Regions from separate parts of the Pseudoalteromonas sp. GW168-MNA-CIBAN-0100 genome, predicted to be linked through region 2. Evidence: predicted binding sites of a transcription regulator. Region 2 holds the regulator's gene; the other holds the start of a gene.
What was found. The regulator NrdR, encoded in region 2, represses ribonucleotide reductase genes. The targets are predictions, from matches to a motif close to AAACACNANATNTNGTGTTT.
Positions count from the first base shown of each region.

Region 1: nrdA (class 1a ribonucleoside-diphosphate reductase subunit alpha) is a predicted target of NrdR. The motif match lies at 6,209-6,228, and genes of this name have one in related genera.

Region 1 is NZ_JBEOOL010000021.1:47,688-56,594, forward strand. Features, by position in the region: gene AAEY62_RS13730 (hypothetical protein) at 108-455, opposite strand; gene AAEY62_RS13735 (hypothetical protein) at 509-919, opposite strand; gene AAEY62_RS13740 (hypothetical protein) at 1,213-1,686, shown strand; gene AAEY62_RS13745 (DUF1287 domain-containing protein) at 1,747-2,301, shown strand; gene yfaE (class I ribonucleotide reductase maintenance protein YfaE) at 2,336-2,608, opposite strand; gene nrdB (class Ia ribonucleoside-diphosphate reductase subunit beta) at 2,608-3,738, opposite strand; gene nrdA (class 1a ribonucleoside-diphosphate reductase subunit alpha) at 3,804-6,086, opposite strand; gene AAEY62_RS13765 (HAD family hydrolase) at 7,165-7,845, opposite strand; gene ubiG (bifunctional 2-polyprenyl-6-hydroxyphenol methylase/3-demethylubiquinol 3-O-methyltransferase UbiG) at 7,845-8,555, opposite strand; gene gyrA (DNA topoisomerase (ATP-hydrolyzing) subunit A) at 8,732-8,907, shown strand, end outside.
Region 2 is NZ_JBEOOL010000028.1:33,724-42,630, forward strand. Features, by position in the region: gene thrA (bifunctional aspartate kinase/homoserine dehydrogenase I) at 1-1,939, shown strand, start outside; gene thrB (homoserine kinase) at 1,949-2,884, shown strand; gene thrC (threonine synthase) at 2,896-4,179, shown strand; gene glyA (serine hydroxymethyltransferase) at 4,449-5,705, shown strand; gene nrdR (transcriptional regulator NrdR) at 6,074-6,523, shown strand; gene ribD (bifunctional diaminohydroxyphosphoribosylaminopyrimidine deaminase/5-amino-6-(5-phosphoribosylamino)uracil reductase RibD) at 6,526-7,650, shown strand; gene AAEY62_RS16000 (riboflavin synthase) at 7,678-8,331, shown strand; gene ribBA (bifunctional 3,4-dihydroxy-2-butanone-4-phosphate synthase/GTP cyclohydrolase II) at 8,361-8,907, shown strand, end outside.

The sequences.
Region 1 (8,907 bases), on a different contig from region 2:
ACACAATTGTATTCAGATAATAACGTTGTAGTTTCACAGCAAAGAAGTGTACAGCAGGAGTAAGTGCAGCTTTGGACCTTACAAGATACTTATGAGCCAACAGTGGGCTAGGGCGTTAGCTCTTTATTGGCCGCTTTTTTGTATTTGAAATAGCTTATTAAATAAACGGCTATTGGAATCGTTGGGCTTAAAAATATGTGAGGATGAAAATAGATACCACGTTCGTCATATAGAAACACATATAACACGACCGCAAACGTTGAAGGTAAGGGGAAGATGATTGCGCCGTGCCCAACAGCAGCAAATAGTGTCCACGAGAAAACACTAGGCCAAAGCACTGCTCTGATGTAAGCACCTTTATTAGTCGCTTTAGCCTTTTTAGCGTAATTACGTGAAACAAAATAAGATATTACCGTTGGAAACAAAGTTAAAATGATACTTAGCAGTATAAGCATAGTGATTCAATTCCTTTTGATATTATTTGCATAACACAGTTTTTCACAATGTGTTAATTGGTTTGAGTTAATACCGTTTTTAAAGCAGCAATTTGCTTAATTTCATCAGCTGTTAATGCTTGATATAACCTAGGATAGGGCCAACCATAGTCCCATCTGAAAGTCGATGGTATATAAGGGCTGCCACCAAATCGAACTCCAGCAAGCATAAGGTTCGCTATACTCGTTTCGCCGGCTTCAATAACACATTGTTGCAAGGCTTTATCTGCTTCTAAACGTTGCCAATAAGTGCCACCTTGCCAGTAGGCGTAGTCGTGCGCTTTACAACATGCAAGCCACAACTTTTTATCTTTTGTCGTGCCGTCCGGAAAAGCACTACAGCCATCTGATGTGAACGGTTTTATATTTTCAGCATTTGCTGTATTACTTAATATGACCAGTAAGACAATGGGACTGAAACGCATTATTTTCATGCGAAAGAGTGTATTAGTAAAATTATACATGATTTTAAGTGTTACTGTTTTAGTTACAAATAATAACACTTTAAAAAGTATAAAAAAGGTTTTTACTGTTTATAGACTGGTTATGTTTATATGATAATTTTGATTTAGAGCTTTTTGTTTAGATACTCTATGCGTTCTATTTTCTTCGCTAGTTGCGAGGTGTTAATACTAAAAGTGCTGGTTAAAAAACTTACTACAATATTAGATTAAGGTTTACACATGGTGTGTTGCATTTGTACTTTAGGAGAGGAGCTGTGCTAGAACAAATAGAAAATTGGATTGACGCTACAAATTTAAAATACAGTAGTCAAAAAGTGAGTTGTGATAAATTCAGTAATGAATTTTATGGGTTTTATCCTACCGAGTTTTTAAAAAACGCGTATTACGTTGTTGTAGACCAAATACCAAAGCCAGACTTTGCGGGTCTGCGAGAAATGGGCCTAGGTGATTTTGTCGATATGGACGCGGCGGGTATAACGTATAAAAATACTTATTATATACTTCCCCACGTCGCTACTAATTTAAGGGTCCATTTTCATGAACTTGTTCATGTTGCGCAGTGGCTTGAGCTTGGCGCTAACGCATTTATGCTTCGTTACATTAGTGAAATTCAACGAGAGGGATATCACCATGCTCCGCTCGAAAAGATGGCATACGCGCTTGATGATCAATTTGCTAGTCGTGGTAAAAAAATAGATGTGCCAAAATATGTAACTCATACTCTGTAATTAGCGCAGAATTTTAAAGGAATTTATATGAACAAAACGTTAGGATGCTTTTTTACTTTAATGTGTATTGATGCACAAGCTGTAACGTTTGAAGAAGGTATAGTATCAGCCTTACTCGAGCGAACAAAACACAATATTACCTACGATGGGGCTTATCACTCAATTGCTTACCCAGGTGGTGATGTGCCTAAAAATATTGGGGTATGTACCGACGTTATAATCAGAAGTTACAGAAAGTTAGGTATCGACTTACAGAAACTCGTGCATGAAGACATGCAAAAAAACTTTGTACTGTATCCATCTAAACGTATTTGGGGTTTAGCTAAGCCTGATAGAAATATAGACCACCGACGTGTACCAAATTTACAAGCTTACTTTGAGCGCCATGCAAACGTATTAAGTAAATCCAGTAAGGTGAGTGATTATAAAACCGGCGATATAGTAACGTGGATGTTATCAGGTAATTTACCTCATATAGGTATGGTGATTAATGAGTTATCTCAAGATACGGGTAACCCACTTATTGTGCATAATATAGGGCGTGGTCCGCAAAAAAGCGATATGCTTTTTGATTACAAAATTACCGGGCATTACCGGTTTGTTCCACACTATTGATAAGTTTAATAAACGATAGATGTAAGTATTAATTTTATTTCAGATCAATACTTACATTGCCATTAGGCTTGCAGCAGCACAGGAGTATTTCGCCTTCGCGCACAAACGCAAGTGGCTCTTCGTTATATTCAACACTACCTGACACTAACGTTGCCCTACAAGCGCCGCAGTAACCTTCACGGCATTGGAATGCGACGTCTATTTTCATGGATTCTAAGCACTGTAAAAGAGAAGGGCAGCCAGCGGTAAATTCTATACACTGGCTGTTTTCTGCAAGCGTTATGCTTGCAGTAGACTTGTCACTCATTATAAATCAAAATCACCAAATTCTGATGCATCAACTTGAGAGTCTATTTGACCAACAAGGTATGAGCTAATTTCTGCTTCTTGCGGTGCTACTTGCACGTTATCAGACACTAACCACGAGTTTATCCATGGGATAGGGTTACTGTTATTTTCAAACTGTGCTGGCAAGCCAATGGCAGTCATACGTGCATTAGTAATGTATTCAACGTACTGACATAAAATATGCTTATTTAAGCCAATCATTGAACCATCTTTAAATAAATACTCAGCCCACTCTTTTTCTTGCTCTGCAGCATCAACAAACATTTTAATCGCTTCGTCGCGGCACTGAGCTGCAACAATCGCCATTTCAGGGTCGTCTTTACCGTCTTGCATAATGTTTAAAATATGCTGAGTACCCGAAAGGTGAAGTGCTTCATCGCGCGCAATAAGCTTGATGATTTTAGCGTTACCTTCCATTAGTTCACGCTCAGCAAACGCAAACGAACATGCAAAGCTTACGTAAAAGCGAATCGCTTCAAGAATATTTACCGACATCATAGCCAGGTAAAGTTTCTTTTTAAGCTCAAACAAATTCACGATAACAGTTTTACCGTTAATCTCGTGTTTGCCTTCACCGTATAAGTTGTAAAGCGATACAGAGTTAATTAAGTCATCGTAGTATTTAGTTACGGCATCAGCACGTTCGCTAATTTTATCGTTGCTAACAATGTCATCAAAAATAAGTTCAGGTGCTTGTGTTACGTTACGGATAATATGCGTGTATGAGCGGCTGTGAATTGTTTCACTGAACGCCCACGTTTCTATCCATGTTTCAAGCTCTGGTAGCGATACAATAGGGAGTAGGGCAACGTTTGGCGAACGGCCTTGTACGCTATCAAGCAAAGTTTGGTATTTTAAGTTACTTAAAAATATATGCTTTTCGTGATCGGGTAACGCTTGAAAGTCTAAACGGTCTTTACTTACATCTACTTCCTCAGGACGCCAAAAGAAAGACAGTTGCTTCTCGATTAATTTTTCAAAAATTGGGTATTTTTGTTGGTCGTAACGAGATACGTTTACAGTTTGGCCAAAAAACATTGGCTCTTGCATTTGGTTATTATGGTTTCGGCTAAAAGTAGTATAAGACATGTTTATCACTCAAAAAACTATCAGAAAAAGCGGGCTAAATGCCCGCTTAAAATAAAAATCAGCAGTTATATTTTACACGCGCCGCCTTCACAATCATCATCTTCCACTTCTGGAGTATCTTCTTGCATATCTGAGGCACCATCACGAGTATTGTGGTAGTACAAGGTTTTAACACCTAGTTTGTACGCGCTTAGTAAGTCTTTTAATAAGACTTGCATAGGTACTTTACCGCCTTCGAACTTGTTTGGATCATAATTTGTATTTGCAGAGATTGTTTGGTCTACAAATTTTTGCATTATACCAACAAGCTGCAAGTAACCATCGTTTGATGGAATGTCCCACAGTAGCTCGTATTGATCTTTTAAACGCTCATACTCAGGAACAACTTGCTTTAAAATACCGTCTTTACTTGCTTTAACGCTAATATGTCCACGTGGTGGTTCAATACCATTTGTTGCATTAGAGATTTGCGACGATGTTTCTGATGGCATTAACGCACTTAGTGTTGAGTTACGCATACCGTGCTCTTTAATATTTGCACGTAGTGTATCCCAATCAAGATGAAGTGGCTCATCACAAATTTTATCTAAATCACGTTTGTACGTATCTGTTGGCATAATGCCTTGTGAATACGTTGTTTCGTTAAACTTAGGACAGGCGCCACGCTCTTTAGCAAGCTCGTTTGATGCTTTCATCAAGTAGTATTGAATCGCTTCAAAGGTTTTATGTGTTAATGCATTTGCGCTGCCATCTGAATAACGTTTACCGTTTTTAGCTAGGTAGTATGCGTAGTTAATCACGCCTATACCTAACGTTCGACGACCCATAGTTGCATTTTTAGCAGCCGGTACTGGGTAGTCTTGGAAATCAAGTAAGTTATCAAGTGCGCGTACTGCAAGTTCAGCTAGCTCTTCGAGCTCATCAAGTGATTCTATTGCACCTAAGTTAAACGCAGACAGTGTACAAAGGGCAATTTCGCCTTCTTCGTCATTTACGTTATTAAGTGGCTTAGTTGGCAATGCAATTTCTAAACATAAGTTAGATTGGCGAATAGGCGCAACTTTAGCAATGAACGGGCTGTGTGTATTACAGTGATCCACATTTTGTAAATAAATACGACCTGTACTTGCACGCTCTTGCGCAAACATAGAGAAAAGCTCAATCGCTTTAATGCGTTTTTTACGAATCGATTCGTCTTGTTCGTATTTTACGTAAAGCGCGTCAAACTCAGCTTGATCTTCAAAAAATGCATCGTAAAGGCCTGGCACATCTGATGGGCTAAATAACGTAATGTAGTCGTCTTTAATTAAACGAGAGTACATTAGTTTATTAAACTGTACGCCGTAATCTAGGTGACGAACACGGTTGTCGTCTACACCACGGTTATTTTTAAGTACAAGTAGGTTTTCTACTTCTAAATGCCAAAGCGGGTAGAATAATGTTGCAGCGCCGCCACGTACACCACCTTGCGAACAACTTTTAACAGCTGTTTGAAAGTGCTTATAAAAAGGAATACAACCTGTGTGGTACGCTTCGCCGTTACGAATATGGCTACCTAGCGCACGAATACGACCAGCGTTAATACCAATACCTGCACGCTGTGAAACATATTTAACAATAGCTGACGACGTTGCATTGATTGAATCAAGGCTGTCGCCACATTCAATTAATACACACGAGCTAAACTGGCGAGTAGGTGTACGTACACCCGACATAATTGGCGTTGGTAGAGATATTTTAAATAACGATACTGCGTCGTAAAAGCGCTTAATGTAAGAAACGCGTGTTTCACGTGGGTAGTCAGAGAATAAGCTCGCTGCTACTAAAATATATAAAAACTGTGCACTTTCGTAGATTTCACCCGATACACGGTTTTGAACGAGATACTTACCTTCAAGCTGTTTTACAGCCGCGTAGCTAAAGTTAAGATCGCGAGAATGATCAAGATATGCATCAAGCTCGTCTAATTCTTGTTCTGTGTAATCTACTAATAAGTGAGCATCGTAGCGTTTATCGCCAACCATTTTTGTTACGTGGTCAAATAAACGTGGTGGCTCAAATTGACCGTACGCTTTTTTACGTAAATGGAATACAGCTAAACGTGCAGCTAAGTATTGATAATCAGGCGATTCTTTTGAAATCTGATCCGCTGCTGCTTTAATGATGGTTTCGTGAATGTCTTTAGTACGAATACCGTCGTAAAACTGAATGTGCGATTTTAATTCAACTTGCGAAACCGAAACGTTGCTTAAACCTTCGGCGGCCCATTCAATAACGCGATGGATCTTATCCAGATCAAGAGGCTCTTTGCGCCCATCACGTTTGCTTACAGATAACTGTTGGTTCATAGATTTGCCTGTATTCCTTGGGAATTATGTATTTTGACCAATGTTTATGCCTCGCCGAAGCAAGGTAGATACTCGTTTTGTATAAATTTAATTAAATTGGAGAATTTAATTGAATAACATTTGGCCACAATATCTGGTGCTGTTCAATTTAATGATCACAAGATAGTGTGGTCTGAGTTGTTTTGCAAGAGGTAGAATTGTGTCTATTATCTGATAATGAGGAGATATAGCCTTTGTGTTAGTAGACACTCACCTTCGAACAATCATTTAAGATGAAATATGCAAAAATCAACTAATGATCTACTAAATTTGCGTATTTTAAAAATAAATTTTGACTGCTTTTTTTATCATCAGGCTTTGCGTGAAAATTGACTCAATCACAATATATAGTGTTTATTAATTAACATAGCACTATATATGGTTGAATCGAATTTTTGTACAGGGTATATGGTTGTAATATATAAGATTGAGGCAAGGTAAGTTTTTCAGATATAGTTATACTGGAATGTAAGATATAAAAATGGGCTAAAAATTAGCCCATTTAAATTTATACTACGAGCAAACTACCCAGTGTAATAATTTTAAAAACAATCATTATTACACTCTCTGAAATTTCTATAGAAATATTGAGTTTCAACTTTAGTTATCCTAAATCTGAGTTAGTCACTTGCCGACAATATAAGAATCAGTTACGCTCAAACTTCCACACTTGGGCGCTTTCCTAAAATTTTAGCAAGTGTCTTTGCTAACATCATATTCAAACCTTGGGTATGATGTTAGCCCCTCCACCTAGTTGAAATATCAATTCCATCAAAGTGTTAATAAAACTTTAATGTGGTCTGAGTTGTTTTGCAAGGGACATAATTGCCCCTGTTTGTGGATAACTTTAGGATAACGCATTTGTGTTAGTAGAGACTCACCTTCGAACAATCAATTAAGTTGAAATATGCAAAAATCAATTAGTGATCTGCTAAATTTACGCATTTTAAAAATAAATTCTGACTGCTTTTTTTATCAGCAAGCTTTGTGTGAAAGCTAACAAAACCACAGCATATAGTGTTTGATAATTAAAATAGCACTATATATGGTTAAAACCATCAATTGGGCTTTGCCAGTTAAAATCAGCATTCCAGCTGTTGGCTTCATCAATACTTGGGATGTAACCCCAAAGTGCCGTTGCGGTATGCATACCTGCCGCTTTGCCTGCTTGTATGTCACGCTGTGCATCACCAATGTATAAACAACGGCTTGGTTCTACCTGCATAAGCTTTGCACAATGTAGCAGTGGTAAAGGTGATGGCTTAGCTTCAGCTAATGTGTCGCCACTTATTACTACACTGACATTTTTTAATGCGGGAATAGCTGCCACTAAAGGATCGGTTAAAAACCCTGGTTTATTAGTCATGATCCCCCATTTGATCTTTTTCTGATCAAGGGCGATAAGTAACGATTCAACTCCGCTGAAGCAACGTGTGTGATTTGCTATGTTTGTGGCGTACTCGTCAACTAATTGCTTTATAAGCTCGCTTTGGGGTTGTTTAGCCCATAATTCTTTAAAACCAGCCTCTAATAATGCGCCTGCGCCGTTAGATGCCGCAGGACGGTATATATCACTACTAACAGGTTCTATTTTATTGCTAATAAGAACTGCGTTTAAAGCGGCACCTAAATCATCAGCGGTGTCGAGTAGGGTGCCGTCTAAATCAAATAAAAATGCATCGTACTCAATAAGGGGTAGGGGGGCTTGAGAGTTAGCCATTAAGCTAACTTCTCAAAATAAAGTATGTAATTTACGCTAACGTCACTATTGAGCGTATATTGCTTTGATAGTGGGTTATAAGAAAGCCCTGTGCTTGCACGAACTTTTAAACCGGCTTGCTCTGCCCATGCAATAAGTTGTGCAGGCTTTATAAACTTTTTATGGTCGTGTGTACCTTCAGGCACCATTTTTAAGAGTTTTTCAGCGCCAACAATCGCGTATAAATATGCTTTAGGTGTTTTGTTCAGGGTTGAAAAAAACACGTCCGCGCCTGGTTTGGCAAGTGCAGCTACAGCATGAATGATAGATGCTGGGTCGGGAACGTGCTCAAGCATTTCCATACACGTTATTACATCAAAGCGCTCAGGGTACTGTGTTGCAAACTCTTCTGCAGGCACTTTTATATAATCTACATTTACGCCAGTTTCTAAACTGTGCAACTTAGCAACAGTTAAAGGTTCTTGGCCCATATCGATGCCAGTTACTTTTGCACCCATACGCGCCATGCTTTGGCTTAAAATACCGCCGCCACAGCCAACGTCGAGTGTTTCTTTATCGAATAAGCCTTGCGTTTTGTTTGCTATAAAGTCTAAACGTAACGGGTTAATTTCGTGAAGAGGTTTGAATTCTCCGTCTAGGTCCCACCAACGCTCAGCGATGGCTTCAAATTTTGCTATTTCTGCGTGATCTACATTTTGATGTTCGGTCATAAAATACTTCCTCGTCAATCTGAGGCCATTATATAGGGCTAAATTGATAAATCGCAAAGTTTTGCGCCTGTAAATTAAAATTAATTGTGATAGCATGGCTGTTAGAAATAATAACAATACTCTTAATACCCAATACCGGGTTGTTGAGAGCTGATACTGAAGGAATGTGATATCAAATGACTGATCTCGCCAATGAAATTCTGCCAGTCAATATTGAAGACGAGTTAAAAAACTCCTACTTAGATTACGCAATGAGCGTAATAGTAGGACGTGCATTACCAGACGTACGTGACGGCTTAAAACCTGTTCATCGCCGCGTTTTGTTTGCAATGAACGAGCTTAGTAATGACTG
Region 2 (8,907 bases):
TAAAGCGCGCTTTCAAGCTGTGCTTAAAGAAAGCCCTGCAACTATCTATATCATGCCTGGTTTTACAGCGAGTAATGACAAAGGTGAACTTACAACGCTTGGCCGTAATGGCTCAGACTACTCAGCAGCAATTGCAGCAGCATGTTTAGAAGCTGAAATTTGCCAAATTTGGACAGACGTTGATGGTGTATACAGTGCTGATCCTCGTTATATTAAAAAAGCGACTAAAGTAGATTTTTTATCTTATAAAGAAGCGATGGAGCTTTCTTACTTTGGTGCAAAAGTACTTCACCCTAAAACAATTTTGCCGTGTGCTAAAGCCGGCGTGCCGTGCGAAATTAAAAATACGCATAACCCAGACGCACAAGGCTCATTAATTGGTAACGATTATTCATCAGATGAGCCAGTAAAAGCGCTTTCGAGCCTACAAGACCTTGCAATGCTAACTGTCTCAGGGCCAGGCATGAAAGGCAAAGTAGGTATGGCGTCTAAGGTATTTAACGCGCTTGCTCACGATAATGTATCAATTGTATTGATCACGCAGTCATCATGCGAATTTAGTATTAGCTTTTGTGTACACGAAACAGACCTAGCACTTGCACTTGATGCGCTACAAACTGCATTTGAACTTGAATTACAAGCAGGGCTTATTGAGCCTGTACAAGTGCAGCGCAATTTAGCCATTGTTACTTTAGTGGGCGATAACATGCGCGCGCACCGTGGCTTAGCGGCTAAGTTTTTTGCATCGCTTGCACAAGCGCAAGTAAACATTGTGGCAATTGCACAGGATTCTACAGAAAGTGCTATCTCAGCAGTAATTGATGGCGAACTTTGTAACGACGCCGTAAAAATATGCCATGAAAACTTTTTCACGCATGTGCCGTCAATTGATGTGTTTTTACTAGGTTGTGGCTTAGTAGGGCAAGAGCTTATTAATCAGCTTGAGCGCCAGCAAGCGTGGCTTGAAAAACGTAATATTAAACTTAATTTGTATGGTGTTGCTAACTCTCGTCAATTACACCTTGATAGTGAAGGTATTGCTTTTGGTGATTGGCAGCAAAAATTGGCCTCATCTGAGCAGGCGTTTGATTTAAAACTGGTAGAGCAGTTTGTTAAGCAAAATCATTTAGTAAACCCTGTGCTTGTTGATTGTACGTCGTCGGATGCACTTGCTGCGCAGTATGTAGACTTTTTAAATGCAGGTTTTCATGTGGTTGCTGCCAATAAAAAAGCAACAACAAGCTCATACACGTATTACCAAGATTTAATTGCAGCAACGCAAAAGAATAATCGTAAATTTTTATACGAAACAAACGTTGGTGCAGGCTTACCAGTAATCGACAACTTACAGTCGTTATTTGGTGCCGGTGATGAGTTATTAGAGTTTAGCGGTATTTTATCAGGTTCACTTTCGTATATGTTTGGCGCACTTCAAGATGGTTTATCACTTTCTGAGGCAACTATTAAAGCCAAAGAAAGTGGCTTTACTGAGCCAGATCCTCGTGATGATTTATCGGGTACCGATGTCGCACGTAAGTTATTGATCATTGCTCGCGAAGCCGGTATGAAATTAGAGCTAAGCGATATTGAAGTTGAGTCAGTATTACCACCAGGTTTTGCACAAGGTGATAGCGTTGATGAGTTTATGGCAAAACTACCAAGTTTAGATGCTGATTTTAACGACCGTATCAAAAGCGCTGCGAGCGAGGGTAGGGTACTTCGCTATGTAGGCACAATTAAAGAAGGCCACTGTAAAGTAGGTATTGAAGCGGTAGATGCAAAGCATGCGCTTAGTGTCATTCGTGATGGTGAAAACGCACTGGCTATTTTAAGCCAATACTACCAGCCACGTCCGTTTGTAATTCGTGGTTATGGCGCCGGCTCGGAAGTAACAGCCGCGGGTGTATTTGCTGATATTTTAAAAACGTTATCGCGCTAGGAGCTCGTTATGATTGAAGTATATGCTCCGGCGTCTATTGGTAATTTTGCAGTGGGTTTTGATGCACTTGGCGCAGCGCTTGCGCCAATTGATGGCCGTTTGTTAGGTGATGTAGCCGTTGTAAGCGCAGCACCAAGCGACGAATTTATTTGCACAGGCGAGTACGCTCACAAGTTACCAAGTGATGCTAATGAAAATTTAGCGTACCAGTGCTTAGTGCATTTTAGAGCGCATGTTGCGCCTACTATGCCAAGCGTAAAGCTCGAGCTTAAAAAGAACTTACCAATTGGCTCAGGGCTTGGCTCTAGTGCATGTTCGGTCGTGGCTACTTTTGCTGCCCTTGATAAGTTTGCAAAAACTAATTTAAGCCAGGTTGAGCTAATTGAGCTTATGGCTGACTTTGAAGCTGTGGTGAGCGGCGGTCGTCATTACGATAACATCACGCCATGTTATTTAGGTGGTTTGCAGCTAACGGGTGATTTAATTCCTGATAAATCGATTGCACTTCCGGTTGATGAAAACTGGTATTACGTAGCTGCGTTTCCTGGTTTTTCACTTAATACAGCAAAAGCGCGTTCTGTTTTACCAAAAGAGTTGAGCATGCATGCAAGTGTTGAGTTTGCGCAGCGTTTATCGGCATTTAGTAGCTTACTGTTAACTAATCGTTTTGACGATGCGCTAAGCATAATGAAAGATGAAATAGCAGAACCTTACCGCGCACCGCTCATTAAAGGCTTTAGTGAAGCCAAAGCAAGCTTGCCAGCACTGGGCGCTGAAATAGTCAGTATTTCGGGCGCAGGACCAACCTTATTTACTGTGTGTAAAACACTTGAAGCTGCACAGCAATGCGCGCAGTGGTTAGAAACCAATTACATTAACGAGCAAGGCTTTTGCCACATTTGTAAATTAGATAACGACGGCACGCGTCAATTAACAGTTTTATAGGATAGTTAGTCATGCAATTACATAATTTAAAAGATAGCTCACAAAAAGTGTCGTTCGTTGAAGCCGTAAAAACAGGTTTGGGTCGTAACCAAGGTGTATTTTTCCCAGAATCACTGGCCCCACTGTCCGATGTTGATGCATTGCTTGATATGGACTTTGTTACGCGCAGCGGCAAAATATTATCGCACCTAATTGGTGATGAGCTACCAAGCGATACTGTGGCAAAAATGGTTAAAAATGCATTTAACTTTCCCGTTAAGCTGGTGGAAGTTGAAGAGAACACATACTGTTTAGAGCTGTTTCATGGTCCTACACTTGCGTTTAAAGACTTTGGTGGTCGCTTTATGGCAGAGTGTTTAACGCAGTTTAACAAAGACGAGAAAGTAACTATTTTAACAGCAACATCGGGCGATACCGGTGCAGCTGTAGCGCATGCTTTTTACAATAAACCAAATATCGATGTTGTTATTTTATACCCTAAAGGCAAAATTTCACTTGCTCAGCAAAAGCTATTTACTACGCTAGGTAACAATATTCATTGTTACGCAGTTGAGGGCAGCTTTGATGATTGCCAAGAGTTAGTTAAAAATGCCTTTTTAGATGAAGAAGTTAAATCAACACTTGGGCTTAACTCAGCTAATTCAATTAATATTAGCCGTTTAGTTGCTCAGGTTTGTTACTACTTTGAAGCCATTGCACTGCTACCAAAAGAAAAGCGCGCAACAGCGCATATATCAGTGCCAAGTGGTAATTTTGGTAATGTGTGCGCCGCAATGATTGGTGCGGTTATTGGTTTACCTGTTGGCAAATTAAGTGCAACAACAAATCAAAATGATACTGTGCCGCGCTTTATGCTTGATAAAAACTGGACGCCAAACGCAACGCTTGAGTCGCTTTCAAATGCGATGGATGTAAGTAAGCCAAACAATTGGCCGCGTGTACAAACAATGTTAGATAATAACTGGTTTAGCTACGATAATTTTTATTCAACAAGCGTAAACGAGCAAGACACGCAAGCCGTGATGAAAAAAATTCAACAAAATGGCTATGTTGCAGAGCCTCATACTGCTATTGCTTACCAAGGTCTTGTTGAAAATCGTGCACCTGGTGCAGCGGGTATCTTTTTAGCGACAGCTCATCCTGCTAAGTTTAAAGAAAGCGTAGAGGGTATTCTAAATATTGAATTAGGTATGCCAAAACCACTTGCTGATGCACTAGCAAAACCATGCCTAGCAAGCGATATGAACGCCGATTACGACGCGTTACGTACCGAAATGCTCGCTAAATTAGGCTAAGCTAAATTACAAGTAAAAGCGGCTTGAGCCGCTTTTTTTATAACTTTATACGGATGAATACACTTAGTTATATTTACTAATTAAATGTAGTAAATATAATTCATTTAAAATTATTATGGCTTTATAAAAAAATATCATCTTAAAAGAGCTGTGAAATAGTTTCAATCCCTGTTTAAATATCCTCAACTTAAGAGCGTAGGCAAAGAGTCGTTTAAAGCGTACAATAAAGCCTCTAAAAAACACCATACACGTTGCCCTAGGAGACCCCAATGTTAGAACGTAGCATGAATATTTCGGATTTTGATCCAGAGTTATTTGACGCGATAACCAAAGAAACTGCTCGCCAAGAAGAGCATATCGAACTAATCGCTTCAGAAAACTACTGTAGCCCACGCGTACTAGAAGCGCAGGGTTCACAGCTTACAAACAAATACGCAGAAGGTTACCCAGGCAAACGTTATTATGGCGGTTGTGAGCATGTAGATGTTGTTGAGCAATTAGCAATTGACCGTGCTAACGAATTATTTGGTTCTGACTACGCAAACGTACAGCCACATGCTGGTTCGCAAGCAAATGCTGCTGTTTTCCTAGCATTATTAGACGCTGGCGATACTGTATTAGGTATGAGCTTAGCTCATGGTGGTCACTTAACTCACGGTTCTCACGTAAGTTTCTCTGGTAAGCTTTACAATGCAATCCAATACGGACTAGATGAAGCAACGGGCGAAATTGATTACGCACAAGTTGAAGCACTAGCACTTGAGCACAAACCAAAAATGATTATTGGTGGTTTCTCAGCGTACTCAGGTATTGTTGATTGGGCTAAATTCCGTGAAATTGCTGACAAAATCGGTGCTTATCTGTTTGTTGATATGGCTCACGTTGCGGGTTTAATTGCGGCAGGCGTTTACCCAAGCCCTGTTCCTCATGCACACGTTGTAACTACAACTACGCATAAAACACTTGCAGGCCCTCGTGGTGGTTTGATTATTTCTGCATGTGGCGACGAAGCAATCTACAAAAAGCTTAACAGCGCTGTTTTCCCTGGTGGCCAAGGCGGTCCTTTATGTCATGTTATTGCAGCAAAAGCAGTGGCATTTAAAGAAGCACTTCAACCAGAGTTTAAAGTATACCAAACACAAGTTGTTAAAAACGCAAAAGCAATGGTTGCTGTAATGCAAGAGCGCGGCTACAAAATCGTTTCTGACAAAACTGAAAACCACTTATTTTTACTTGATTTAATCGATAAAGATATCACTGGTAAAGATGCAGACGCAGCCCTAGGCAACGCTAACATCACAGTTAATAAAAACTCAGTACCGAACGATCCACGCTCACCATTTGTAACATCTGGTTTGCGTATTGGTTCTCCTGCAATTACTCGTCGTGGTTTTAAAGAAGAAGAATCAAAAGAGCTTGCTGGCTGGATTTGTGACGTACTAGATAACATCACTGATGAATCTGTACAGGCGCAAGTTAAAGAAAAAGTAAAAGCAATTTGTGCAAAATTACCTGTATACGCTTAATTGCATAAGCGGCAGTAATTTAGAGCACATAAGCTAGGGGCCTGTTTATCTTTCGAGGTTTAATTTGCAGTAGTATGTTTGGCTTTTAAGCAAGGCAGAGTCTATGTAGTGTGGTTACTCCACACAAATAGGCGATAACGCAGCATAAATGCCAAACATGCACTGCCCTCGGGTTCGTTCTAGGGGCGATTTACTCTTTGTTGCTCGATTTTTACTTAGCCCACTAGGTTACAAATCTCGAGCCGCGATTAAATCACCCCTAGATAGAACAAATTTAATCCTGAAAGGTCAACAGGCCCTATTTTTTTGCTAAGATAAAAGACCGCTATTTAGCGGTCTTTTTTGTTTTAAAACGGAAGTACCGAGCTATGCATTGTCCATTTTGTACCGCAAAAGATACTAAAGTTATTGACTCACGCCTTGTTGGCGGAGGCCATCAAGTTCGCAGGCGTCGTGAGTGTAACGACTGCCACGAGCGCTTTACTACATTTGAAGGCGCTGAACTGGTTATGCCTCGTGTTATTAAACAAGACGGCAGCCGCGAACCATTTAACGAAGATAAATTATTAAATGGCTTAAATCGCGCACTCGAAAAACGCCCAGTGAGCACCGAGCAAGTAGACGAAGTAGTGAATATAATAAAATCGCAACTACGCGCAACGGGTGAGCGAGAAATTTCAAGCCATTTGGTGGGTGAATACATTATGGAAGCCCTCAAAAAGCTCGATAAAGTAGCGTACGTAAGATTTGCCTCTGTTTATCGCTCGTTTGAAGATATACGCGAATTTGGCGAAGAAATTGCCCGCTTAGGGGAGTAACAATGCAAAGCCAAACTACTTTTACCGAACATGATGAAATGTATATGGCACGCGCCATAGAACTTGCCAAAAAAGGCCGGTTTACTACCACGCCTAACCCTAATGTTGGCTGTGTATTAGTTAAAAATAATCAAATAATTGGTGAGGGTTTTCATCAATTAGCAGGTCAAGGCCATGCAGAAGTAAATGCACTGGCAATAGCTGGCAATAATGCACAAGGTGCAACGGCTTATGTAACGCTTGAACCGTGTAGTCATTATGGGCGTACGCCACCGTGTGCTGAAGGTTTAAAAAAGGCGGGCGTTGTAAAAGTAATTGCCGCTATGGTTGATACAAACCCACAAGTTGCAGGCAAAGGCCTTAAAATACTGAGCGATGCAGGTATTGAAGTTGCTTATGGATTACTTGAATCACAAGCTCGCGCACTTAACGTTGGCTTTTTTAAGCGAATGGAACAAGGCTTACCTTATGTGACCTGTAAAATGGCAGCAAGCATAGATGGTAAAACAGCGCTTAAAAATGGGCAAAGTAAGTGGATAACAAGTCCCGCTGCTCGCCAAGACGTACAATTATACCGAGCGCAAAGCTGCGCTATTTTAACCGGTGCCGATACCGTGTTAGTAGACGATGCTAAACTTAATGTGCGACTAAGCGAGTTGCCTTGCACGCTACCTACCGATTTACCGCTTCGCCAGCCCGTGCGTGTTATAATTGACTCACAGAATCGCTTAACGCCCAACCTTGCTTTATTTAAAATCCAAAGTGATGTAATAATATTTACGACTAAGGTTGATAAATCACTGCAATGGCCGCATTTTGTAAAGCATATTGAAGTAAGTGAAAGTAACGGCAAAGTTGATTTACAGGCTGTTTTAGAAAAGCTTGGGCAACTGCAGTTTAATAATGTTTGGCTTGAGAGCGGAGCAACACTTGCTGGTAAAATGACAGAACTTGATTTAGTTGACGAGTTTGTTTTTTATTTGGCGCCTAAATTAATGGGCCATGATGCAAAAAGTTTAGTTAATTTTCCTGAATTGACGAGTATGCAAAACACCGTTGATTTAACATTTAATGAATGTGCGCGCATTGGTGACGATTTACGTATCACCGCGTTAAAAACTCATTAAAATCACTTAATAAAAAAGAGTAGCGCTATGTTTACTGGGATAATAGAAGCCACAGGCAAAATTGCTTTATTACAAAAAAAACAAGGCGACTTAGCCATTCGTATCCAAAGTGCTGACCTTGATATGGAAGACGTAAAGCTAGGCGACAGCATTGCAACCAATGGCGTTTGCTTAACCGTAGTTGATAAACATATTGACGGTTTTAGTGCTGATTTATCTAACGAGACGATTGGTTTAACCGGTTTTGCTCACTATGCTTTAGGGCAAACGGTTAATCTTGAAAAAGCCATGCAACCTGTTTCGCGTTTGGGCGGTCATTTAGTATCTGGCCATGTTGATGGCATAGCAACTATCACAAGCATTACAGCAAACGCTCGAGCAACAGAATATTGGCTTACAACTGACGAAAATTTAATGAAATACATTCCGTACAAAGGTTCGGTATGTATTGATGGTATAAGCCTGACAGTAAACGCTGTAGAAGGTAATAAATTCAAATTAACAATTGTCCCACATACGAGTGAGCAAACCACAATTGCTCACTTTAAAGTAGGCACTCAAGTTAATTTAGAAGTCGATCAAATTGCACGTTATTTAGAGCGCCTTATAAAAGGTGCAGAGCAACCAACGGGCTCTGATATTTCGATGAGCTTACTCGCTAAAGCGGGTTTTATTAAATAACGAAACTGATAACTTACACGAGCAAATTTATGAATTTACACAGCGCACAAGAAATCATCGACGATATTAAAGCCGGTAAAATGGTTATTTTAATGGATGATGAAGATAGAGAGAATGAAGGCGATTTAATTATTGCCGCAGAGCATATTAGCGCACAAGCTATTAATTTTATGGCGACTCATGGCCGTGGTTTAATTTGTTTAACTATGACGCAAGAGCGTTGTGAGCAACTTGATTTACCGTTAATGGTTAAAAATAATGGTGCTGCATTTTCGACTAACTTTACAATGTCGATAGAAGCATCAAAGGGTGTTACTACAGGTATTTCAGCAGCAGATAGAGCGCGTACAGTGCAAGCGGCTATAGCTAAAGGCGCAGTACCAAGTGATATCGTGCAGCCTGGTCATATTTTTCCAATTATGGCACAACCTGGCGGCGTATTAACTCGCGCAGGACATACTGAAGCTGGCTGTGATTTAGCGCGTTTAGCTGGGCTTGAAGCATCATCTGTTATTGTTGAAATACTTAATGCCGATGGCACCATGGCGCGTCGCCCTGATTTAGAAGTTTTTGCGA